One region of the Paenibacillus sp. FSL E2-8871 genome, then DNA from elsewhere that is predicted to be linked to it. Evidence: riboswitches for the same ligand, from Rfam matches in the RefSeq annotation. Region 1 holds a riboswitch; the other holds the start of a gene.
What was found. Region 1 has a riboswitch for preQ1 ahead of queF (preQ(1) synthase). Riboswitches for the same ligand answer to the same signal wherever they lie in the genome.
Positions count from the first base shown of each region.

Region 2: another riboswitch for preQ1. It lies ahead of NYE25_RS27205 (queuosine precursor transporter); the one in region 1 lies ahead of queF (preQ(1) synthase).

Region 1 covers NZ_JBBOBV010000001.1:1,376,742-1,389,354, forward strand. Annotated here, with positions in the region: gene NYE25_RS06225 (zinc-dependent alcohol dehydrogenase) at 1-46, opposite strand, end outside; gene NYE25_RS06230 (VanW family protein) at 129-947, opposite strand; gene NYE25_RS06235 (cysteine hydrolase family protein) at 948-1,472, opposite strand; gene queE (7-carboxy-7-deazaguanine synthase QueE) at 1,601-2,323, opposite strand; gene NYE25_RS06245 (6-pyruvoyl trahydropterin synthase family protein) at 2,316-2,798, opposite strand; gene queC (7-cyano-7-deazaguanine synthase QueC) at 2,798-3,460, opposite strand; gene queF (preQ(1) synthase) at 3,490-3,963, opposite strand; PreQ1 riboswitch class I at 4,127-4,170, opposite strand; gene NYE25_RS06260 (ABC transporter permease) at 4,245-4,931, opposite strand; gene NYE25_RS06265 (ABC transporter ATP-binding protein) at 4,928-5,776, opposite strand; gene NYE25_RS06270 (hypothetical protein) at 5,990-6,325, shown strand; gene murB (UDP-N-acetylmuramate dehydrogenase) at 6,386-7,297, opposite strand; gene NYE25_RS06280 (ABC transporter ATP-binding protein) at 7,449-8,249, opposite strand; gene NYE25_RS06285 (FecCD family ABC transporter permease) at 8,325-9,359, opposite strand; gene NYE25_RS06290 (FecCD family ABC transporter permease) at 9,359-10,414, opposite strand; gene NYE25_RS06295 (ABC transporter substrate-binding protein) at 10,636-11,643, opposite strand; gene NYE25_RS06300 (APC family permease) at 11,846-12,613, opposite strand, start outside.
Region 2 covers NZ_JBBOBV010000001.1:6,046,518-6,059,130, forward strand. Annotated here, with positions in the region: gene NYE25_RS27175 (aminotransferase class I/II-fold pyridoxal phosphate-dependent enzyme) at 1-232, shown strand, start outside; gene cobT (nicotinate-nucleotide--dimethylbenzimidazole phosphoribosyltransferase) at 325-1,386, shown strand; gene cobU (bifunctional adenosylcobinamide kinase/adenosylcobinamide-phosphate guanylyltransferase) at 1,383-1,931, shown strand; gene cobS (adenosylcobinamide-GDP ribazoletransferase) at 1,928-2,743, shown strand; gene NYE25_RS27195 (YnfA family protein) at 2,934-3,260, shown strand; gene NYE25_RS27200 (methyl-accepting chemotaxis protein) at 3,319-5,007, opposite strand; PreQ1 riboswitch class I at 5,351-5,396, shown strand; gene NYE25_RS27205 (queuosine precursor transporter) at 5,407-6,120, shown strand; gene NYE25_RS27210 (AMP-binding protein) at 6,330-7,811, shown strand; gene NYE25_RS27215 (thiolase family protein) at 7,808-8,959, shown strand; gene NYE25_RS27220 (FAS1-like dehydratase domain-containing protein) at 8,956-9,357, shown strand; gene NYE25_RS27225 (MaoC family dehydratase) at 9,332-9,673, shown strand; gene NYE25_RS27230 (SDR family NAD(P)-dependent oxidoreductase) at 9,676-10,497, shown strand; gene NYE25_RS27235 (energy-coupling factor transporter ATPase) at 10,498-11,298, shown strand; gene NYE25_RS27240 (ATP-binding cassette domain-containing protein) at 11,283-12,140, shown strand; gene NYE25_RS27245 (energy-coupling factor transporter transmembrane component T family protein) at 12,133-12,613, shown strand, end outside.

The sequences.
Region 1 (12,613 bases):
CTTTAACTTTCACTTTCTTCTTCCCTTGGTAGGTTAATGCTTTCATGCTGTTAATCCGCTCCTTTGAAGTATAGCATAGGATAGAACGATAACGTGTCTTCTATGTTATAACCCATTACCTTATCCTCTTATCCATGAAGAAGCGGAGAATACATCATAAGCGCATAATTATCCGTTACAGCTTCATCTCCAAGTAGCTCTCCGGTCCGTGTATATACTTTTCGACTAATCTTGTTACTGCGTATATACCCTCCCCAAGGTTCTAAACTAATCCTATGATCACTTTCGTACACTTCATATTTATAAAGGGACTGCTCATCGCATCTCCATTCCCCATGCAAATGGCTGTCATCCAGCCAGAGCTTTAATTGATACGTTTGATTCGTGTTATTCTTCACTTGAAGATCCAAATAATTATAAGAACAGGTGGCCCCGCTTCCAAATGGCTGTGTACGCTGTTCATCTGGAAATACATCATAGCTGTGCCGATGCCGTTCTGTAACCGTAAGAGGTGTATGCAATGTCATCCAGTAGATCAGATTGGACAACTGGCACAGTCCCCCGCCGACTCCAGAATGGAAGCCACCATAATGCAGCACCATCCCGTCCAGATACCCTTTTCGCTTACTGGGCTTACCGATGCTTCTCCAATAGGAAAAAGTCTCACCCGGGCGCACCAAGAGCCCATCCAGTTTCGCTATCGCCAGACGTAAATTGGTTATTTTATTGTATTGAAGTACCATATCTACATTCCGTAGACTTCTTAATAACGGTGTAGCATGAGTCATCACTTCATTAGATAAAATTCCACTAGTGCGCTGCTTCGCCACCTTGCTGCGGCTAGTGCACCATTTCAAATATCTTTTCCAAATAAAATATCGCTTTCCGGCAAATAGTCTAAGTCGAGAACGCTGAATAGGTTTCATGGCAGCCTGAGGTGTACTCATCTAGAACTGAACCTCGCTTTCAGCTCGTAACTGGGCGAATCTCCCTCCGATTACTGCATTATGATGCTTAACGATCTCACTACTATTGAGAACCCCATTATCAAAGGTGCTATGAGCATCTTGGACGAGAACATTCTTATACCCCATACTGTATGCGCGTCTTATTGTCGTATCTAGGCAGAACTCACTTTGCATCCCACAAATCACCAGATTCGTGATCCCCAGCTTCTGTAGCTCCTCTTGCAGTTCGGTTCGGTGAAAAGCATCCCAAGTAGACTTCTCCACAATAACTTCACCTTCCTGCGGTGTGATACGGTGACTGATCTGCCATGTGGACGTACCTTTTGTATATTCCTCATCTTCGGTGTGTTGAATATAAACTATTGGAGTACCTGCTACCCTAGCTTTGTTCTGAAGGGAAATAATTCTCTCCATTACACCCTCTTCATCGTACAGCTTTTGATCAGGATAGGAGAACATAGCTTCTTGAACATCGATAATTAATAGTGCAGTTGAATTTCTCATTTAGTACCTCCTACAACTTTTATGAAAATCATATCAGATTATGCGACATTCTATCTACCTATTTAAAGGCTTAAATCAATAAAAAAAGGGCATCTGCTGAGCAGACACCCGTTACATTTAAATACTTTTTACTTGCCACGCTTATTATGCCAGATCAATGCATGCAGCTGTGGAAGGACACGTACTCTATTCATATCAGCGTCTACGATTACTTTATTAAACAACCATTCCAGCCTTCCCAAAAGTCGAGCAGAAATGTCGCCTTCTTCAGTGACATCATCATTCCCAGGCTGCAGAAAGAGCTGCACATTGGGATATCGCTCATGAATGTCTTTTGCATAATCAAAATCCTTATCGTCAAACACTACGACCTTCAAGCTATGCGTAGAACGACCCAGTTTCTCCATTTTACTCATGATGTTATCTAGAATTTCCCAATTCGTTGTCATTCCTGAGCTTGGGGGTTTAGGGCTAATTGTCAGCACATCCACGTCATTGAACCACTCCTGCCATTTACTCCCCTGAGTTTCTATTGTAGCTTGAATCCCGCGCTCATGTAGCAGGTTAATAAAAGTGCCCATCCCGTCACCAATCAAAGCAGGATTTCCGCCTGAAATCGTAACACAGTCGAAATTATCTCCAGCTATAGCTAAAAGTTCATTCATAATTTCATCCGAGGTCATCATTCGAACCTTATCCTTAGCAGTACCATCCCAAGTAAAAGCAGAGTCACACCAGCCACAGCGATAATCGCAGCCATAGGTGCGGACAAACATCGTCTTCACTCCAATTACCGCACCTTCGCCTTGAATAGTCGGACCGAACATTTCAATTACAGGAATCTTACTCACAGTCACAGCCTCCATATAAACGGTAGGATGGCCCTTCATCCGGAACATCTTCAGCCAGCACCTCTGCCCAGGAGGTTGGAGTCTCCCATAGCTTTACCGAGTACAAAGGCAACCCTGCTTGCTTAAGCTTGTAGGCAATATATGAAGACATATTCTCCACTGTGGTGCGGAAAGACAACAAAGCTACTTTGGAGCCCGTATTCGTTAACGTTTCTAACACAGGTTCATTTCCCATAGCAAGAAAAGCGTGATCTAAACGATCTACAAGGCTTTGTTGCACAGTCGTCTTGATATCGCTGAAGTCAATAACAAACCCTTCGTCTGAATGGCCTTCCGTAGCCTCTGGTTTGCCCTTAAGCACTACTTCGAGCTTATAAGTATGTCCATGCAGATTGCTGCATTTCCCTTTGTGACCAATTAATTGATGCGCCGCATCAAACGTAAATATTTTGCAGACTGAAACCTCGTTAAGCATTAAGATCCGGCCTCCATTTTCTCCGCCTCATATTGCTCAAGACCACGCTGACGCAACAGACAGGCTGGACAAGTACCGCAGCCACTGCCAATAATACCGTTGTAACAGGTCAATGTGTGTTCGCGAACATAATCAAAATAACCAAGTTCATCTGCCATCTTCCACGTTTCTTTTTTATCCAGCCACATCAATGGAGTGTGTATCGCAAACTCATAGTCCATAGATAAATTCAGCGTAACATTCAATGATTTCACAAATACATCACGGCAGTCCGGATACCCGCTAAAGTCCGTTTGGCAGACACCAGTGACGATATGGGAGTAACCCAATTGTTTAGCTAATATTGCGGAAAAAGATAAAAATAACAGATTCCGTCCGTCAACAAATGTACTAGGAAGCTCATCACCTTCGCCAGCAACGATATCAATATCCTGGCGGGTTAGTGCATTTGGTGCCAGCTGATTAAGCAGCCCAAGATCAAGGATATGCTGTTTTACATTAAACTTAGCTGCTATTTCTGTAGCAACTTCGATTTCAGCCGCATGACGCTGATTATAATTAAAGGTAACTACCTGCACTTCCTCAAACTGCTTCAATGCCCAAACCAGGCAAGTGGTGCTATCTTGTCCGCCGCTAAATACGACGAGTGCTTTTTTGTTCATCTTAATCTCTCCTTATCAACTTGTTGGGATTAGCGGTTATCCACTTTTTCCGGATAGAGGTCGTGATTCATTAAGCGGTGCTCCGCCATCGCCTCATACTTCGTACCCGGTCTTCCATAGTTGCAATAAGGATCAATAGATATGCCTCCACGCGGAGTGAACTTGCCCCATACCTCAATATATCGTGGGTCCATCAGTGAGATCAGATCATTCATAATAATGTTGACGCAGTCCTCATGAAAGTCACCGTGGTTACGGAAGCTAAACAGATACAGCTTTAATGATTTAGATTCCACCATTTTCTGTTCAGGAATATACGAAATATACAATGTGGCAAAATCCGGCTGACCTGTAACAGGACATAAGCTAGTAAACTCAGGGCAGTTGAATTTAACAAAATAATCACGCCCTGGATGCTTGTTATCAAACACCTCAAGAATAGCTGGATCATAACCAAACTTGTACTGCGTTCCCTGATTACCAAGTAAAGTGACTTCTTGCATTTCCTCTTTCAATCTTCCTTCTGACACGACAAAAAACCCCTCTCTTTTCCTTCGGCCTTGGCCGGTAATGGAAAGAAGAACGAGATTTCGAAAACTTTGCTCCACTAAGAAGAAACGGAAGCAACATCCGGGTTAAGGACTGCATCCGCTTATAAGATTTAATATACTCTTAGTTTTTTATAGAGGGAGTTCGCGAACCTCTCCTGCACAATCCGTGCAGACTTCTTCTTCATGCATATTGCGTCTTGAACTATACCATGGTAATTTGCTTCTGACAAGTTCTACGCTTTGCCCGTCTTCCAAATCCAGAGCGAAAGTACCACAATCCACAAGAGCAAAAGCAGGCTTTCTAGGAGCAATACTCCTTCTCCATTTAGAATACTGTTCAAATTCTGAACGATTTCAATACTTGGCAGAATAACAAAGATCGGATAGGTCCATTCTGGAAGAGCGCCGTACACAGAAGCTACTAAGAAAAAAACAACCATAAATGCGGAGCTGATGGCTGAACCATTTTTGGAGGAACTTACCTTTAAACCAATGATAATTCCAACTTGCACAAAGATAATTCCACCCAATAACATATACAATAAGGAAGGGAGTAAATCCATTGTCAAACCTTGATTTAGTACATAAACAATCAGCTGTGATAACAAAGAAAAAACAAGAACAGATCCAGCTTTCGCAGTAATAATCTGGCCTCTGCTTAGCGGAGTAATCAACAGCGCATCATAAGTCTTACTCTCCCGCTCCTCAATTAATCCTGGGCCGGTAATCATGATCCCAACCATCACTTGTGCAAATAATATCCATGTAGAAAGAAGCATGAAGTCCAAACCGCTCTTGTCCACTACAGTGATGATGATTTTAGCCATAAATATAGGCAAAATTATTAGAATTACAGTCGCAGGATTACGCAGTATATCCTTACTTTCATGTTTAAGCAGCTTCCATATCTGATAACTCAACTTAGCTCACTTCCCGTCAGGGCAGCGAATACATCTGCCAGCGAAGCTTCTTTGCTGTGCATACTTAGAATTTTATTCGTAGACATTAACTGATAGATATGATCTTTAGTAGCTTCTTCTGCAATCGGCCAGGATTTAATAACCACTTTACCATCCTGCTGATATTTAACTTCAATTTCTGGTTTACCATAAATGGTCTTAAGTCTATGCGGTTCATCGAGTGCCACTAATGCACCAGCGTACATGATGCCCACTCTATCGCTTAATTCCTCGGCTTCGTGCATATCATGCGTCGTTAGGACAATGGTTGTGCCTTCTTCTTGAATTCTCTTGACGTGATTACGTATGAGTGAAGCTGAATTTGGATCTAACCCACTTGTAGGCTCATCTAAAAACAACACTTGAGGCTTATGTAATAATGCTCTGGCGATTAGAACACGCTGCTTCCAGCCTTTGGATAAGCTGCTTACTTTAGCTTTTTCCTTATCTAACAGCTGGAGGGTTTCCATGACTTCATTCACTCGATTTCCTGCTACCCTATACAGATCAGCGAACAGCTCCAGATTATTTCGAATAGAACTACGCATGTATAGGTTCGGAAGCTCGAAAACAACACCAATTTGAGCATGGATTTCTTTTTTATGACGTGAAATATTCATGCCATTAATTAAAATTTCTCCGCTTGTAGACTGAAGAAGCCCTGTCATCATGCGCATCGTTGTAGTTTTCCCTGCACCATTGGGACCTAGAAATCCAAAGACCTCACCTTTCTCCACAGTGAAAGTAATTCGATCAACTGCACACCTCTCCTGATAATATTTTGAGACCTCAGTTAGCTGAATCAATAACACTCCCCCCTTTTTAGAATAGTTAACTTTCTTCTATCCTTATTCTGGTTGTAGAGGATTATCTCTTTTGTTGCTATTCTGTAACATTCGCTATTCCTTAGTACCTTCCTTTGTTCAAATCCGCTCAGATGTGGCAAAAATAAGGATTCAAATCCTAAGAAAAGGGTAACTTAAACATAATAATCTTCGAGGTAAGGGTGGGATCATCTAATGGAACAAAGTACACAGAAACTTATGGACTGGATTAACAGTCATGTGAATGAAACTATTGTAATTGAAAAGAAAGAGCTTCGTGATCTGGATAAAATTCATTTTAATCTAGAGGCTGTTGAGTTTCGGAGTGCGGAGGATGTTATCGATGATTATCTTGGGAGTGCATTAATATTAAAAGGATTTGGCAGCACTTTAAACGCCGATGGTGAGCTAGTATCACTACCACACTCCACCTATGACTTAGCAATTGACGGGCTTCGGATTGAGGACATAAGTGATCGCAAGGCGGAAATAACTACTGAAAGAGCTAAATATACCCTTTCAGTGGATTAAACTATATGTAATGACAACAAAAGAGCCCACAGTAATCTGTGGGCTCTTTCTAATTAGAAGTTACTCTTCTCCAATGATCTCCACTTCAGTTTCAAGCTCCACGCCGAATTTATCCTTCACAGTCGCTCTTACATGGTGAATTAGCCCGATGTAATCGCTGGCGGTTGCATTATCTGCATTTACAATAAACCCTGCATGCTTCTTGGATACCTCAGCACCACCGATTCTTGTTCCCTGCAAGCCACTCTCTTGAATTAACTGACCTGCAAACCGACCTGGAGGACGTTTAAAGACACTACCACAGGAAGGATACTCAAGCGGTTGCTTGGATTCACGCAGGTAAGTAAGTTCATCCATTTTCGACTTGATGGCTAATGCATCACCTGAAGTCATAGCAAAATTGGCCTCAAGTACGATGTATTCACCGCTTGCGAACACGCTTTTTCTATAACCCCATTGCAGCTCATCCCCTTGCAGAGTCACTAATTGTCCGCTCTTAGTTATAGCCAGTGCACTATGCAGTACATCTTTAATTTCTCCACCGTAAGCGCCTGCGTTCATGTATAACGCTCCACCAACCGTTCCTGGAATGCCACAGGCGAACTCAAGACCCGTAAGCTCCATATCCAGCGCATATCTGGAAACATCAATAATCTTAGCGCCGCACTCCGCATATAAGAGATTGTCTCGAATCCCCACATCCGTTAGTCCTGCCGTTTGCAGAACTATTCCACGCACACCTCCATCACGGATAATCACATTGGAGCCGTTCCCAAGTACCGTAAGGTTTATCCCATTCTGTTCCGCATATGTAACGATCTTTTGAATTTCCTCATAAGTAGCTGGTGCTGCCAAAATATCAGCTTTACCGCCCATTTTGGTATACACGTGATCTTTTAAGTTCTCATGACTCTTCACAATCCCTGCAGTCATTAGCTGCTCTAGGTCATTTTGAATTTTGTCAATATTCATGTTTCATGCTCCTTTAACCATGTATAAATGATGGTCCTTGATCTATTTTTAGTAGTGGTATCATGGATTTGTAGGCAACCACAACTGTAACAACGAACAGGCTCCCTTGTCAATGACGGGAGCCTGTTCGTTGTATGATTTTCAATTATGATTACACAGCTTTGTATGCAGCAAGCTCGTAAGGAAGGCACAGCGGCACACCGGTGCGTGGATCTGGAACAATATCTGCCTCAATTCCAAACACTTCCCGCAGTACATCTGGTGTCATAACTTCAGTAGGTGAACCTTCACTAACCACAGTACCGGATTTAATAGCTACCATATGCTGTGCATAACGAGTAGCATGATTCAAATCATGCACGACCATGATAATGGTACGACCTTCTTCCTCATTCAGCTTTTGGAGAAGCTGTAGAACTTCAAGCTGGTGAGCCATATCTAGAAAAGTTGTTGGTTCGTCCAGGAATAGAATGTCAGTTTCTTGTGCCAATGCCATAGCGATCCAAGCACGCTGACGTTGTCCTCCAGATAAGCGGTCAATCGGACGGTCATGGAAAGGCTCCATACCTGTAACAGTGATTGCGTTGGAGATAATGCTGCGATCCTCTGCTGTCATTGTGCCAAATCCTTTTTGATGCGGGAAACGGCCATAGCTGACAAGTTCAGAGACCGTTAGTCCGTCTGGAGCCGTTGGGTTTTGCGGTAAGATCGCAAGCTGACGAGCTACCTCTTTCGTTGAAAAGTTATGGATCGATTTGCCGTCCAACATTACGCTGCCGCTCTTAGGCTTCATGATCCGGGCCATTGTTTTAAGAATTGTAGATTTACCAGAACCGTTAGCGCCCACTAGTGCGGTTATTTTTCCCGTAGGGATAGTTAAGTTCAACCCTTTAACAATTGTAGCCTCTGCATACCCAATACTTAACTCTTCTGTGTTCAAACGTTCTGACATGTTAACAACTCCTTAAAAGTTTTATGGAGCTATGCTCCTAGAATGAACTACATAGTAAAACTCGCTTCGTACGCATTATGCTTTCGATTTGGCGAGTAAATATAAAAAGTAAGGTGCACCAATGATCGCAACCACGATGCCTGTTGGAACTTCTGCAGGCTGTAACACCCATCTGCCGATAGTATCAGCAGTAATCATAAGAAGCGCCCCTGTCAACGCACTAGCGGGCAATAATACCTGATGACGGGGTCCCACAAGCTTGCGGGCAAGATGTGGTGCAATTAGGCCGACAAAGCCAATTCCTCCACTTACAGCAACGCAGGAGCCGGCAAGTGCAACTGCTGTCACTAGAAGGAGAATACGCTCCTTCTCCACTCGCATTCCAAGTCCTACTGAAGTATGGTCCCCTAGATTCAATACATTAAGAATACGGGCTTTATAGAAGGCGAACGGTAACAGAATCGCTATCCAAGGTAGCAGAGCAAGGACGAATCTCCAATCGCCACCCCATATTTTCCCAGCGATCCAAGTCGCTACAAACTGATAATTATTAGGATCAAGCCGAAGTGCCAACACCAGCTGGCAAGCGTTAATTCCGGCAGCGACTGCAATCCCGATAAGTATCAACCTTGTTGGAGATAGACCATCTGCTTTTCTATAAGCAAGAATATAGATTAAAGCGGCGGTTAAGCTAGCCCCTCCAAGCGCTAAGAGCGGCAAGACAAATACCGGAGCTGCTGTTGTAGCCGGAAAAAACGAGATAAAAATGATTACCGCAAAACCAGCACCCGCACTTATGCCCAGCGTAGCCGGTTCGGCAAGTGCATTTCTTGCGAGACTTTGTAAAATACAGCCTGACACTGCAAAGCCCGCTCCAACCAACAATGAAATTACGATGCGAGGTAATCTGAAATCAAATAAAATAAGCTTTTGCTGATGAGTTCCATCACCCAGCAGTGTATGTAATACCTCCCGTGGGGATAGACGCATAAATCCTGTATTCATACTGACAATAAAAACAACAACGATCAATATGGCAAGGAGCGATAACACTGTAATAGCACGTGTACGGCGTTCATTATCATTGGGAGAAAGGGTTGTTCTGTGCATTACAGCTCCCCCTTCCGCTTACTCGCTAAGTAAATAAAGAAAGGTACACCGATGATGGCAATTAATGCGCCTAGCGGCGTCTCATAAGGGGCATTAATCATTCTAGCTGCGATATCCGCAAAGATGATCAATAAGCTCCCAAGAACTGCCGAGCAAGGAATGATCCAGCGATAATCTACTCCAACGAAATAACGTGCTACATGTGGAATAATTAGTCCTATAAAAGCAATCGGGCCAACCATTGAGACTGCACTTCCGGCAAGAACTACTACAACAATCATACATGCCAACTGTACTAATCTTGTCCGCTGCCCCAGACCAACTGCAACTTCTCTTCCTAAGCTGAGCAAGGTGACAGACCGCGCTAACATCATCGCTGCGATTAATGCCACGAACACCCAAGGGAAGATAATCTTGATATGAGTCCAGCTTGCCCCACCCATTCCGCCAGCCAACCAGAAGGCTATATCCTGGGATAAGTTAAAAAGAATAGCTATGCCCTGACTAACAGCAACCAGTAGTGCACTAACCGCGGAACCTGCCAGCGTCAAACGTAAAGGGGTAAGGCCATTAAAAGATAGCGACCCGATTCCAAATACGATAAAAGACGCTATAGCAGCACCTATAAAACAAAACAACATAAGTGAAGTGAATGAGATCGAAGGTGCAAAAGCAAAAACTATGGCCAGCGCTACACCTGCTCCCGCATTCAAGCCTAACAGACCTGAATCCGCAAGAGGGTTCCTTGTCATCCCCTGCATGATTGCCCCTGCTACAGCGAAGCAAGCACCGACCAAAGCACCTGCTATCGCGCGTGGAAATCGCAGTTCTCTTATCACCTGATGTTTTTGTAAATCTGGATTGAAATGAAATATTGCTTCCCATACCGTAGCTAGCCTGATATCTGCCGCACCCACTGAGACCGAAAGTGCCAGTCCAAAGGCAATGGCAGCGAGTCCAATCACTAGAATACCCATTGCAGCTGCCGGTCGGGTATGTAGAGCTTTTTGTGTATCATTTTTATTACGATGTGCGAAATCTGAGGGTGAAACCATGAGTCGTCTCCTTAATCGATAGTTACAATGGTCTATATGATAACAACAATCATTCTCATTATCGCAAAAAAAATTAAGTTGTACAATTGTAGGAGTTATTTTTCAGTAATACAGGAATGGTTTATAAAAAAATGGTGCAGATCTAAGTATCCTAAGATACTTGATCTGCACGCCCTTCCCCACCCAAATGATCAGTCTCATTCATGGTGAATTACGACTCTTTATTTCACAAAACTTTTTAACACATCGTCAATAATTTTGTCACCAGCGTTCGCACCACTGTATAGCCAACTGCTTGTTGAGCTCATTTCATGCACATTTCCAGCTTTCACAGCCGGGATGCCTTTCCAAATTGCACTGTCCAGAATCTCCGAACCCTCAGTCTTATCACTATTTACAAGGATAATATGATCTGCTGTCAGCTCAGAAAGCTTCTCTAGCGAAATTGGATTCCAAGTAGCTCTTGTACCAACAGGAATTTCTGTTACTAAGTTAGGCAGCTTTACACCAAGGTCTGTATATAATACAGCACCACTGCTGCGGGTTTCGTCTACAATATAGAAGTTCTTTTGTACCAACCATAAAATCGCCACGGACTCTTCTCCAATAGCTCCTTTAAGCTTTTCTTTCGCTGCAGCCGCCTTGTCTTCATAATCTTTAATGGCTTTCTCTGCTTCAGGTGTCTTGTTCAGAATTTCACCAATCTTGAGTAGCGATTTACGCCAATCTTGATTTAGCTTATCCCCAATCACATAAGTCGGTGCAATCTTATTCAGTTGGTCATAGATACCATTCTGTACAGATGACTCCGATGGGATGAGGATAAGATCCGGAGCGAAGCTGGTTACTGCCTCGAGCGGAAGATCGTAGCTGATCGTAGGAACATCCTTCAATTCAGTGGACAGATAATCTTGAATACCATTAGTCACGGACCATTGCGCTACTGGAGTCACACCTAGAGTTACCAATGCATCCTCCAAATAAGAACCCAGTACACGCCCAGGATTAGCTGGAATCGTTACTTCATGTCCCATTGCATCCGTTAACGTCTTAGCAGCTGCAGGAGCTTCTGTAGCTTCAGCAGTAGGTGCCGTCGCTTTGTCTGTTCCTGCGTTTGAAGCGTTACCGGGATTATTATTACCGCAAGCGGATAAGAATAGCACCATCACCATTAATCCGATCATCGTTAATTTCATGCTTCCAAATCTTATTCTGTTAAACAAAAACATTAAATACCCTCCTAGTGTGTACATCCTATGTTATTCAAAGGTGTTGACTACCTCAGTCTCACTTTTAAATGATATTGATTCTCATTCTCTATGTCAACATATAAATTTTAAATTTTGTGGATTTGTAATAATTCCCTTCTTAAAAATACAAAAAAAGGCTATATTCCGAACGTTCCGGATATAGCCTCTCCTTAATGATCCATTATTTATTCAAATGATATGGGACAGTCGCAACTACAACATCTTTTGAATTCATTAGATACGAACGGATTAAAAAGCTGGTCTGATTATGAAGTACAGCTTGCCACCAATGCTTAGTTATAAACTGTGGAATCAGAATCGTGATATGATCCGTCGCTGCGGTCTTCCACTCCACTGTATCAATAAATTTCACTAACGGACGAATAATACTGCGATATCTGGAACGAAGTACAATCAGGCGTACACCCGGATTCCATTCATCCCACCGTTGCTCCATTTTTTGAATGTCCTCTTCATCAAAGCCAACATACACGGCTACAACATTATCCGTTAGAGACTTGGCATAGCTGATGGAATGTAGTACAGCACGTGTTACACCCGCAACAGGAACAACAACCGTACTGCCTTTAATCAAAGGTTTATCTGTACTCGGGCATATACGAAGCTGATCTGCAGTGTTCAAATAGTGCTTGTGAATCCGGTGGAACACGAACATTACAGCAGGTAAGAAAATGAAAGCCATCCATACGCTTGAGAATTTAGTGATGATAAAAATAAGCGTAATCGTCAATGTAGTCAGCATACCGATGGTATTTACAACAAATCTTTTTTTCCATCCCGCTGGTTTTGTTTTAAACCAATGAACCATCATTCCTAGCTGTGACAATGTGAAAGGAATGAATACACCAACCGCATAAAGTGGAATCAAGCTTTCTGTATTTCCGTGGAATGCAGCTACAAGCACAGCAGACAGAACACCTAGAAAAAT
Region 2 (12,613 bases), 4.7 Mb from region 1:
GTGCCACGAGCCGGAGGGTGCATTTTATGTCTTTCCTTCCATCGCTAATACCGGAATGAAGTCAGAAGTTTTCGCTTTGCAGCTGCTCAAGGAGGTTGGTGTTGCTGCGGTTCCGGGGCATGTGTTTGGAGCGGGTGGAGAAGGGTATATTCGCTGCTCTTATGCAGCATCCCTACAAAAATTGACGGAAGCGCTGGAGAGAATCGAAGGATTTATGAAAGTGAAGTTGTAATTCTAGTAGTCCCCATCTATCATAGATGGGGGCTTTTCTGTGTAGATAAGATAGAATAGGTTATACGGATATCTTTAATTGGAGGTTAAAATATGATTTCATCTATTCAAGAAGTAATTAAACGAATCACACCAGCGGATGAACAGTCTTTCCTAAAAGCGGAGCACCGCCTGAACATTCTAACCAAACCGCCAGGCAGCCTGGGACAATTGGAGACCTTGGCCGTTAAGCTCGCCGGAATTTCGGGTACGGAGCAGCCTAGTTTCACCAAACGAACGGTAGTTGTGATGGCTGCCGATCACGGTGTATGCTGCGAGGGAGTTAGCGCATTTCCACAGGAAGTCACAATGCAGATGGCCTATAATTTTCTCAGCGGAGGAGCGGCTGTGAATGTACTGGCACGCCAAGCTGGGGCTGAGGTGAAGTTCGTAGATGTCGGTGTTAACGGCGATCTTAGTCATGAGGATCTGATTGATCGTAAAGTGCGCCGCGGAACGGATAATATAGCCGTGGGACCTGCGATGAGTCGTGAAGAAGCGATGAGTGCTGTGCTTGTAGGTATAAGAATCGCACAAGAAGCGATTGAGAACGGGACGGAGATTTTTATTACAGGTGAAATGGGTATAGGAAATACAACGGCTAGCGCAGCCATTCTGTGTGCTCTAAAAGGAATACCACCTGAAGTAGCCGTTGGAAGAGGAACGGGAATTGATGATGAACGTCTACTACATAAGATTGCAGTTGTGGAACGCGCTTTAAAGGTGAATCAACCGAATCCGGCAGATCCGCTGGATGTATTGTCCAAAGTAGGGGGACTGGAGATCGCTGGTTTGACTGGTCTAATTCTTGGCGCAGCCGCTGCTAGGGTACCTGTCATTCTGGATGGTTTTATTTCGGGCGCGGCGGCTCTTGTGGCGAAGGCGCTTGCACCAGAATCCATTGCTTATATGATAGGCTCCCATCTATCAGGAGAACAAGGACATAAGCTGATGCTTGAGCAGCTTGGTCTTGAACCGTTGTTTAACCTGGGTCTTCGTTTGGGTGAAGGAACTGGAGGCGTATTGTCCCTTCATTTAATAGAGGCGATATGCCGCATTTTGAGTGAAATGGCCACCTTTGAAAGTGCAGGCATCTCTGGAGCTGGGAAACAATGAGTATTCTTGTAACGGGAGGCGCGCGTAGCGGGAAGAGTGGTTTTGCAGAAAAATTGATGTCGTCACTGGCAGATCAGGCCTTCTATGTTGCAACCGGACAAGCGTTTGATGATGAAATGAATGAACGGATTGCACTGCATCAGCAACAGCGCTCACAAAGCGGATATGCTTGGGAGACATTAGAGGAGCCTTATGATTTGCCAGATCTTCTTAAGCGTTTATCTGGTGAAAAGGCGGTTCTCGTAGATTGTCTAACGTTGTGGTTATCGAATGTACTGCTAGCCATGGAAGGATTTACGGATAGGCAAGAGTTGATTGAGAGCGAGATTACAAGACTTGAAGACAGTGTACGCACATTTCAAGGAAACCTCATTTTGGTCACTAATGAGGTTGGAGACGGTATTGTTCCGGAGTATGCGCTTGGCCGATTGTACCGTGATCTGGCAGGACGTATGAACGCGCTGCTTGCTCGGCAATGCGAGCAGGTTTTTTTAGTGACTGCGGGCATTCCAATTGAACTCAAGAGCAGGGAGTATCGTTTATGAGGGAGCGCAGGGATGCTGCCGCGGCTGCCTTTCAGTTTTTGTCCCGGTTTCCTGTAAAGAGTGACCCTGGATTTTCTCCTGAGCTGCTGCGCCGAAGTGTGCTGTTCTATCCCGTGGTGGGTGCAGCTATCGGACTTTGTGTAGCTGCTGGAGCAGCTTTGACGGGTTGGATTTTACCAGCTTGGTCAGCCGCTGTCATTACTCTCATTCTATGGGTAGGACTCACCGGAGGTCTGCACCTCGATGGCTGGATGGACAGTGCGGATGGTCTGTTAAGTTACCGACCGAGGGAACGGATCCTGGAGATTATGAAGGACAGCCGTGTGGGTGCGATGGGTGTGCTCGCCTGCGTGCTGCTCTTGCTGTTAAAGGCCTCTTTAGTGGCAGCATTAATCGAAGGCTACGCCTATTACGAGCTGCCACTGCTCTTGCTGCCAGCGATCTGGAGCCGCTGGTATATGGTGCGGGCAATGGTGCGTTATCCCATTGCCCGCGGGAACGAGGGGCTGGCCGCAAGCTTCGCCGGCCTCGCTCCCTCGCATGAGCGGCGCGCGCTGGCGATAGCCGCGCTGCTCTCGCTAGCCGCAGCTGGTGCGCCTCTGGCGCTCGGCGCGGGCATAGCCGCGTGGCCGCTGCATCTGGCGGCAGCGTTACTGCTGCCGGCTGCGGCCTTGGCAAGCGGCACCGTGGCTGCGCGGCGGATTAGCAGCCGGCTCGGCGGGCTCACCGGCGATGTGTACGGCGCGCTGAATGAGCTGCTAGAGGCTGTGCTCCTACTAGTATTAGTGCTGCTCCAGCACAATTTCATGTGAGTGGCTCCTGCGGGTGACGCATAGTAGCCAGCTGGCTCAATCTGGTTTTATCCTCTTTTGATGCCTGTGGTTCCAGCTGTTTTGTGGCCCAGATTCTTGCTTGTACACATACTTGCTAACCGTGATGACGTTGTATCATATTTTGCGAATCATTTGATATTTTTAGAGTTCAATAGGAAAGAGGGATGACATGGTTGCTGCCATTCTACTATTTGTAATTGCCGGCCTTGCTGAGATCGGAGGCGGATACTTAGTATGGTTATGGCTAAGAGAATCAAGACCTCTCTGGTACGGTTTGGTAGGTTCTTTGATTCTGATAAGCTATGGCATTATTCCTACGTTGCAGAAGTTTCCATCCTTCGGAAGAGTGTATGCAGCTTACGGCGGGGTGTTTATCGTGCTCGCTGTGTTATGGGGCTGGCTAGTAGACAAGAAAACACCCGATGTATATGACTGGGTTGGTGCTGTTATTTGTGTGATCGGCGTTTCGGTCATTCTTTGGGCGCCGAGACACTAACAAAACAACCCGTTCAACACTTTCGTGTGAACGGGTTGTTTTTATTTAAGCCTAAGCTTTAGATCTTAAATTGTTGCACAGCTTCCTGAAGCTTCTTAGCCTGCTCATATAGATGCTGCACGGTTACTGCATGTCCTTCAAGCTCTATACGTTGGCGCTCGGAGTTCTCGGATAGTGTGTCCGCACTTTCTTGGGATCTTGAAGTGATTTGTGCGGTTTCCTCAACGGAAGCACTAACTTCTTCTGTACTTGCTGAGATTTGCTGCGTAGCCGCAGATACAGATTGAATATTCTGATTGATGCTTTGAATCAGAATCAGAAGGTGATTGAAGGCATCGCCCGCTTCTGCCACCTTGCCTACCCCGGAGGCTACCTCAGAATTCACATGGTTCATCTCAGTAACGGAGCGATTCATATCTTCCTGAAGTCCGAGTAGGAAATCACGAATCTGCTCATTCGCATTACGGGATTGTTCGGAAAGCTTGCGTACTTCTCCGGCAACCACGGCAAAGCCGCGTCCATGTTCTCCTGCACGTGCTGCTTCGATCGAAGCATTGAGCGACAGCATTTGGATTTGCTTCGTAATTTCAGTAATACTATGAACGACTTCTCCGATCATTACTGAACGTTCATTCATAACTTGTAATTGCTCCAGCGACTGCAGGGAGGCACGTTCAACATGGCGCATTTGCAGAACGGCACTTTGGGCAATCTCATTACCGCCAATCGCTTCAGCGGAAGCTTCACTGATCTGCTCAGTGACTTCGGTGGCTGCTGAAGCAATATGCTGAATGCCGAAATTGATTTCTTCCATAGCTTTTGAATTATCTAGAGCGCTGCTCGCGATGGTCGTACTACCTTTGCCAATTTCTACAACAGATGTACTAGAGTGGTCTGCCATTTCATTTAGGACCTCAACACGTTCTCTTAAAGAATTGGAATCGGTGACCACAGTATTTGAGGTGACGAGTACATGTCCAATCATTTCTTTTAGGCGCAGGGTCATCGCTTGGAAGCTTCTGGACAGTTGAGCTACCTCATCACTGCCTTTAACCGTTAATTCCTCTGTGAAATCCCCCTCTGCAAGACGGGCACTGTAAGCTGCAAGCTTTGAGATAGGACGAGTAATCCGCATGCTCATAAACCAGGCACCAGTTGAGCCTATAATCAGCGTTAGCAGAGTGATCCCGGCGCTGGTCCACAGAATACTGTCTGTTTTTTCTTGAATAAAGCTTACATCACTGCTGATTCCGATAACCATCGTACTTCCGGGAATTCCGATATAAGCTGACTTATGTACACCATGCGAGTCCTTGTATGTATCGCTTAGTCCACTCTTTCCTTTAAGAGCTTGCTGCATTGCAGAGGATACCTTAACAATTTCCTCCGGCTTTAATTTTGCATCATGATCTACGGACAGAACCTCAGCTTCCTTGCCTTTTAGATTGAGTAGAAAAATAGTCTCAACCCCATGCTGCTTTCTCTTATCCTGAAAATAGAATTCAAGATTGGTGGCTGCTTGTTCGTTCTTCTTTAGTGCTTGCTGAGCATGCATTGTATTTATATTCTTATATACGTCCTGAGCAGCTGCAGTTAGAATTTGATTGATTTGTGGCATGACATAGCTGTTGAAAATACTGGTGGATATAAAGTAGAAGCTGGTACTTAACAAAAGAGACGTGAGTAATAGAACTACAAATAATAAACGCGTAAATCTGCGACTGATCGACTGCTTGAAACGAAACATATTGTTCTCCCCCTTTTTATGGGCAGCGAAGCCCCATTTCTTTATATCCCTACCGACTGCTATTGACTGGCAACCTGCAATATATTCCATAGTTATGTAATATATCAACTAAATGGATCGGGAATGAAGTGTTTGATACTATTCTATAGAATTAACCTCTGGATGAATAGTGAAAGTTTTAGTTTATATAGCATATTTTTCTGAAAAAGATGAATTATTACTGACACTTTTATTTTTAGTTAATAAAAATGGGTATAAATACCCATTTCATAAATTGTTTATTTTTATGGATTGTTTGACGACAGTGTGATAGAGTATTAATGTTTTGTTCCAAAACTTAATGTAAGCCGCGGTTCGTAACCATCCCGCGTAAACAAAACTAGGAGGAGTTTAAGCAATATGTTTAATTTGATGTGGGGAGTTTTATTTGTTATTGTCAATTTTGCTTTTTTTCTACTCTGTTACCGCCTGTTCGGCAAAAGTGGAATGTATGCCTGGGTAGGTATCGCTACTGTAATTGCAAACATTCAGGTAGCTAAGACGATTGCTATGCCATTTGATATCGTGATGACACTCGGAAATACGATGTATGTCACTTTGTATATGACCAGCGATTTGCTTAATGAGAAGTATGGAAGAGCAGAAGCACGTAAAGCGGTTTGGTTTGGCTTCTTCACCTTGCTTATGACGACAGTCATTATGCAAATGGTACTAGTATTTAAGCCGCAAGAGACCGATATTGCTCAGTCTTCTTTGGAGACGATCTTTGGTCTGATGCCTCGACTAGCGTTGGGTAGTCTAACTGCTTACTTCATTAGTCAGTTCCTAGACGTTCGGTTGTACTCCTGGATTCGCAAATATTACAGCACCTCAAGTCAGTTGTGGATTCGTTCCAACGGCAGTACGATGGTTAGCTCCTTTGTGGATACACTAATCTTCTGTACCATTGCATTTGCTGGGTTGTATAACTGGAGTGTGTGGTTTGAAATTTTGCTTACAACGTATCTAGCGAAATTCTTACTAACCGCAGTAAGCACACCTATCTTATATATCGCCCGAACTTTTACTTTTGCTGAAGATGGAATACCATCATCCGCTCATAAGAAGGAATAAACAACAATACAGCCAGCGCGTACCGATCATAATCGATGCGCGCTGTTTGATTTTTTCAGTCGTAAGAGGGCTCAATCGTTCCATATAAATATGTACATAAAATTAATATAAAGCTAAAATAAGCTATCGTAGCCATTCTAATTGTATCCCGAGCGAAGAGAGAGTACATAATCGGTAGTCACAGAAATTACGAATAGGTGTGGTGAAGGATGAATCTAGTAGTTCCTATACTGCGTCATGCAGCAGAACAGCCCGACAGAATTGCCTTAACCCATGACCAAGCAACTCATACCTATGCAACATTAGTGCAAGCGATGCGGAGAATTGCCAATGGTCTACAGCAAAAGGGCCTTAGGCATGACAAAATCGCTATTTTATCTACGAATCGCATTGAATTTGTCGAGGTTTTCTTGGGGGCTATTTATGCAGGCTGTGTTCCCATTCCTTTAGATCCCAAGTGGAGTGCAAATGAACTGCAGGTTATTATAGAGCAGTGCCAGCCGACAATGATTTTTGCCGAGCCGGAAGCTGCAAAGAATTTGGTCTTCAAGGACCAAGCCATCCCAACGCTGACTTTTTCAAATGAACGAACAGGTTCCTATGATCAGTGGTTGAAAGCTCAGAAGCCAGAAGCTGAATTGGAAGAGACGAACGAGTTATTATTTATCGGTTTTACTTCAGGCACAACGGGGCTACCCAAAGGATATATGCGTACCCATTTATCGTGGTTAAAGAGCTTTGAGGTATCGAGTGCTGCCTTTGAATTAGACTCTATGAAGGATGTTTTAGCACCGGGTCCGTTTGTGCATTCGCTGTCCTTGTTCGCTGTAATGCAGAGTCTGTATGGTGGAGCAAACTTTCATATTACGCAAAAATTTAGCGCCACACAGGTGTTAGAGCTGTGCAAGCAGATTCCGGGTGTGGTGTTGTTTGTTGTACCGACAATGCTTGAATCCATGATGCAGCAGGCTGTTCCTGGGCAGACGCAGATTGATGCGATTATTAGCTCAGGTGCAAAGTGGTCGGAGTTGTCCAAAAAAAAGGGTATAGAAGTGTTCGCTGGAACGCGTCTCTATGAATCCTATGGTTCCTCAGAAGCGAGTTATATTAGTTATTTGGATGTTCTGGAAGAGCATAATCCGAACTCTGTAGGCAAGCCCTATCCCGGAGTGCAAATTTCCATTCGTGATGAAGAGTTCCGTGAAGTCCCTACGGGGGAGATTGGGCAGTTATATGTGCGAAGTGATATGATATTTCTAGGCTACCATCAATTGCCGAAGGAGACCGCAGCAGCTTTTCGAGAGGGATGGCTTGTGTTGGAGGATTATGTTTATCAGGATGAAGCTGGTTATTTATATCTGGCGGGTCGCTTGAAAAATAGAATCATCTCCGGTGGGCTGAACGTTTATCCAGAGGAAATAGAGCGAGTACTGGAGCATCTTCCGGAAATACAAGAAGTAATGGTGCTTGGCGTCCCTGACGATTATTGGGGAGAACAGCTGGCAGTCCTCGTGAAATGGAATGGTGCAAAGCATTTATCTATAGACGAAATAAAGAATTATTGTCGCCAGTATTTAGCAAGTTACAAAGCGCCGAAGGAGCTGCTGACAGTTGATGAGTTTATCTATACAAGCAGTGGCAAAATTGCCCGGCAAGCGATGAAAGACTATGTGAAAAGAGCGATGGTATGATAGAAGCAGTAATTGTTATGGCAAAACGTACACCGATTGGCAGGATGGGCGGCTTATTAAGTACATTTGAGCCGGAAGCATTACTGGCGCCGCTTATTCAGCATATTGTGGCAGAGACGAACCTGCCCGTCGATATGATCGATGATGTGATTATTGGAAATGTGGTCGGTCCGGGTGGAAATATTGCCCGGGTAGCTGCGCTTGAAGCGGGACTGCCTGTTTCGGTTCCGGGCGTTACTGTGGATCGGCAGTGCGGTTCTGGGCTAGAGGCCATTAATATAGCAGCACGGCTTATTCAAAGCGGCGCTGGTGAGATTTATTTAGCGGGCGGTGTTGAGAGCACGAGTCGTGCCCCTTGGAAAATGGCTAAGCCCCAAACCTTGATGGGGGTTCCGCAGCTATATACCCGTGCTCATTTTACACCTAGCGCTTACGGTGATCCGGATATGGGAATTGCTGCGGAAAATGTAGCGCGGAAGTATGGGATTTCGCGAGAAGAGCAGGATCAATATGCCTTGAAAAGCCATCAGAAGGCCGTTCATGCTCAGCAAAGTGGTAGGTTTCAGCAGGAGATTGTACCTCTTCTGGTTGAGGGGGAGTGGGTGAACACCGACGAATGTCCAAGGGCTAATACGAGCCTGGACAAGCTGCGAAAGCTACCTTCAATCTTTGAAGAAAAGGGTACTGTCACCGCTGGAAATGCCTGTCCTATTAATGATGGTGGGGCGCTTCTATTAATGATGTCCCGTGAGAAATGTCGGCAACTCAAGCTTAAACCTATCCTGCGTGTCGTAGATGCGCAAGCAGCAGGTGTAGATCCGAATTATTTAGGTATGGGCCCAGTTCCAGCTGTTCAAAAGGTGTTACATCGTCAACAGCTGACCATAGCCGATTTAGATATCGTAGAGTTTAATGAAGCCTTTGCTTCGCAAGTTCTAGCCTCACTGAATGAGCTTCAGATCCCACAGGAAAAGGTCAATCTTGGAGGAGGCGCATTAGCTATCGGTCATCCATATGGGGCGTCCGGAGCTATTTTAATGACGCGTTTATGTGCTGAAATGCAGCATACGCCTTATCAAAGGGGACTTGCCACTTTGGGCATTGGCGGCGGGTTGGGGCTGGCTACGCTTGTGGAGGTTACGGAATGAACAGCGTCCGACATCAGATTCTTATGACTGCTGAGTGGATATCGGATTACGCACAGAGTATTGAGGCACCCGTGCAGACGACTAATGGCAATCTGATTGCTCCTTCTACGATGCCTATTATTTTTTGGCAGGTCTTCGATATTCCTTGGCTTAGCAAGGGAGAGCCCTTGCTTCACGGCACTCAGAAATTCTCATATCAAGCACCGATTACGGCAGGGATGACGTTAGATTGTGAATTAGCATTAACGAGCAAGGTGCAAAAAGATGGCCGGCAGGGCAAGCTGACCTTTTACACACATACGCTGGTTTGTAAATGTGAAGGCGAGCTTATAGTCACCGCAGAAACGGTGTTAATTCGGGTAGGTGATGATCATGATGAGAAAATGCATAACGGCTGAGGCTATCCGGCAATATGCAGCAGCTTCCCAAGATCTGGCCGCTATTCATCTAGATGAGGATGCTGCAACTGAGGCTGGATTTAAGCGGCCCATTGCGCATGGGATGTATCTAATGGGATTAGCCCAATCCTTATATATCGAGGAGCATCAGGCACAGTGGATCACTCAATATGATATGAAATTTCATAAGCCTATAGAGGTCGATAATGTCGTGATTTTTGATTTTGCGGAGGATGACTGCCTGGTTAAAGTGACCCTTACAACAGAAGCAGGCGATGTTATTGCTTCGGGAGCTTTTTCAGTGAAAGAGGTGTAGTGATGAACAAAGTAGCCTTAATTACTGGAGCAACCAGAGGGATCGGGCGTAGTATTGCCGTGCAGCTCGGCAAGTCCGGTTATGTAGTGGTTGTAAATGGTACAAAACAAGTCTTAATCGATGAGGTTGTCCATGAGATTCGTCAGGCGGGTGGTGAGGCATCAGGATACTCTGCTAATGTAGCAGATCCAGTTGCGGTCACTGCAATGGTGGATGAGGTTATTACACGGTATGGCCGTATTGAGGTATTGATAGCTAACGCTGGGAATTTGCAGGATCAGAAATGTCTACGGATGACGGATGAAGAGTGGAAGGCTGTGCTGGATGTACATCTAAATGGCACCTACTATAGCATTCAACGCGTACTTCCATATATGCGCCAGACAGGTGGCGATATCCTGTTGATGACCTCTACGGCTGGACTAACAGGTTCTGTGGGTCAGGTGAATTATAGTGCAGCCAAAGCTGGAATACTTGGAATGACGTGGACACTAGCAGCGGAGCTGAAACGTGATCAAATTAGAGTCAATGCGATTTCGCCAGCCGCTTTAACAGATATGACCAGACCTGTCATTGATCATTTGAAAGCGAAACATGCCAGCCGTAATGATCCGTTCCCAGACTTTTGGCGAATAGGTGGCCCGGAGGATATTGCTTCCTTTGTGACTGCATTATTGAGTGAGTCTGACGCGGATTTAACCGGTGAAATCTTTGCTGTGAATGGATCAAAAGTGACGAAATGGGAGAAGCCTGCACCTGCATTTTCCGAGAACAGCATTGGGGCATTTTTCGCTACTTGGCATCGTCAAAAGGGGAGTGAATAAATGCTTACCTTCGATCAAGTTCATTTTTATTATAAAAAGGGTCAGCCTGTCCTAGAGGATATCAGCTTTACAATAGAAGCGGGGGAGTTTGTGGCGATTGTTGGCGCGAATGGCTCTGGCAAATCCACCATTGCAAAGCTCATGGACGGACTGCTGCTGCCGCGAAAAGGGGCTGTACAGTTTAAGGGCCTAGACACCACAAAGCCAGCTGATCTTGCAGATATTCATCAGCAAATTGGCTTTGTTTTTCAGAATCCAGAGGATCAATTTATCACCACAACCGTTATGGATGAGGTGCTTTTTGGTTTGGAGAACGTTCGTGTGCCAAGGGAGGAAATGCGCAGCCGATTGGAGCATGCCTTGCAGGCTGTTCATATGGAGGATTACCTGGACGCTATGCCACATCAGCTCTCTGGAGGTCAGAAGCAACGTGTCGCTATTGCGGCTATATTGGCGATGCGCCCGCAAGTCATTATATTTGACGAAGCCACCTCTATGCTTGATCCTCAGGGAAGGCAGCAGGTGCTTGCCATTATGCAAGAGCTGCATCGTCAAGGTCTGACCATTATTCAGATCACTCACCATATGGAGGAAGTGCTTTCAGCAGAACGATTATTACTCCTGCATCAAGGGAGACTTGAGTATGATGGTGCTCCACTGGCTTTTTTTGAAACGATGCCTGTTGCGGACTATCAATTACAACTGCCTTTTGCCGTGCGTGTACATGCATTGCTCCATTCAGAAGTGCCGCCAACAGCCGATTGGAAGGGGATAATTCGATCACAATGGTCTACCAATTAGATAATTTAAGTGTAAACTATGCTGATCATGTGGCTTTGCACAATATAAACTGCACCATTACTGCGGGCAAATGGATTTCGATCATCGGTCCCACGGGTGCAGGAAAGTCTACCTTTGTCAAAGTGCTGAAGGGCTTGATTCCCACCGTAAAAGGAGACTATTGGATTGATCAGCAGCCTGCTCCCAGAGATGCCAAAGGACAATTAAAGGTGGTCCCGGAGCTGGGCTTCGTGTTTCAATATCCAGAGCATCAGCTATTCGAAACTACGGTGCAAAAGGAGCTTTCTTTTGCTCTGAATCTGCAGGGTGCTTCACGCCAGCAAATCACGGAGGCGATTGAAAGGATTTTACCGCAAGTGGGTCTGTCTGAGGGCATTCTCCCGTTAAATCCATTCCAATTAAGCGGTGGAGAAAAGCGTCGTGTGGCCATTGCCTCCGTGTTGATGACGAATCCGAAGCTGCTAATTTTGGATGAACCGACAGCGGGGCTAGATCCAGCTAGCCAAGTATCTTTGCTGAAGCTACTGAAGACTTGGCAGCAACAAAATCAGCGCACCATTCTCTTCGTTTCGCATCAGATGGAGGATGTTGCTGAGTACTCGGATGAGGTTTTGGTTTTCCATAAAGGTCAGCTAGAAGGACATTTTGACCCCAGAACACTATTTATGGAAAAGGAAGAATTATTGGTGGAGCTGGGCTTGTCCATGCCTGAACCCCTACAGCTTTTGAAGCTAGTAGAGGAACTATCTGGCCAAAAAATAGAGGTTGCTAGCTGTAAAGAGCAGGATATCTTCGATGCTGTTCAGCCAATTTGGCATTCGAGGGGGCGTCTACATGGCTGATTCCGTAATAGTGGGTCAATATGTGGAGACGCATTCGATTTTCCATCGTTTAGATCCTCGTATAAAGCTTGTTAGTATCGTGATTCTCATGCTTAGCTTTCTGATGCTTGGAACATGGCTTAGCTATGCAGTTGCAACTGTTTTTGTATTCGGAATTTTGCTGCTGTCGAAGGTTCCTATTCATTTCTTCTGGCGGGGGCTGCGGCCGTTATTATTTGTTTTGCTGTTTACCCTTCTGTATAATGCTGTGTTCACCAAAGGAACGATCCTCTGGTCGTGGTCCTTTATTGAGGTAACTGAAGAGGGACTGCGAACAGGATTACGTTTTGTTTGGCGTATTATATTGCTCATCTTATTAGCCTCAGTATTAACGTTAACGACTAAACCGCTAGACTTAGCATATGGTCTTGAAAAGCTACTTGCACCTCTATCCAAAATAGGGGTACCCATAGAACAATTCTCCTTAATGATAG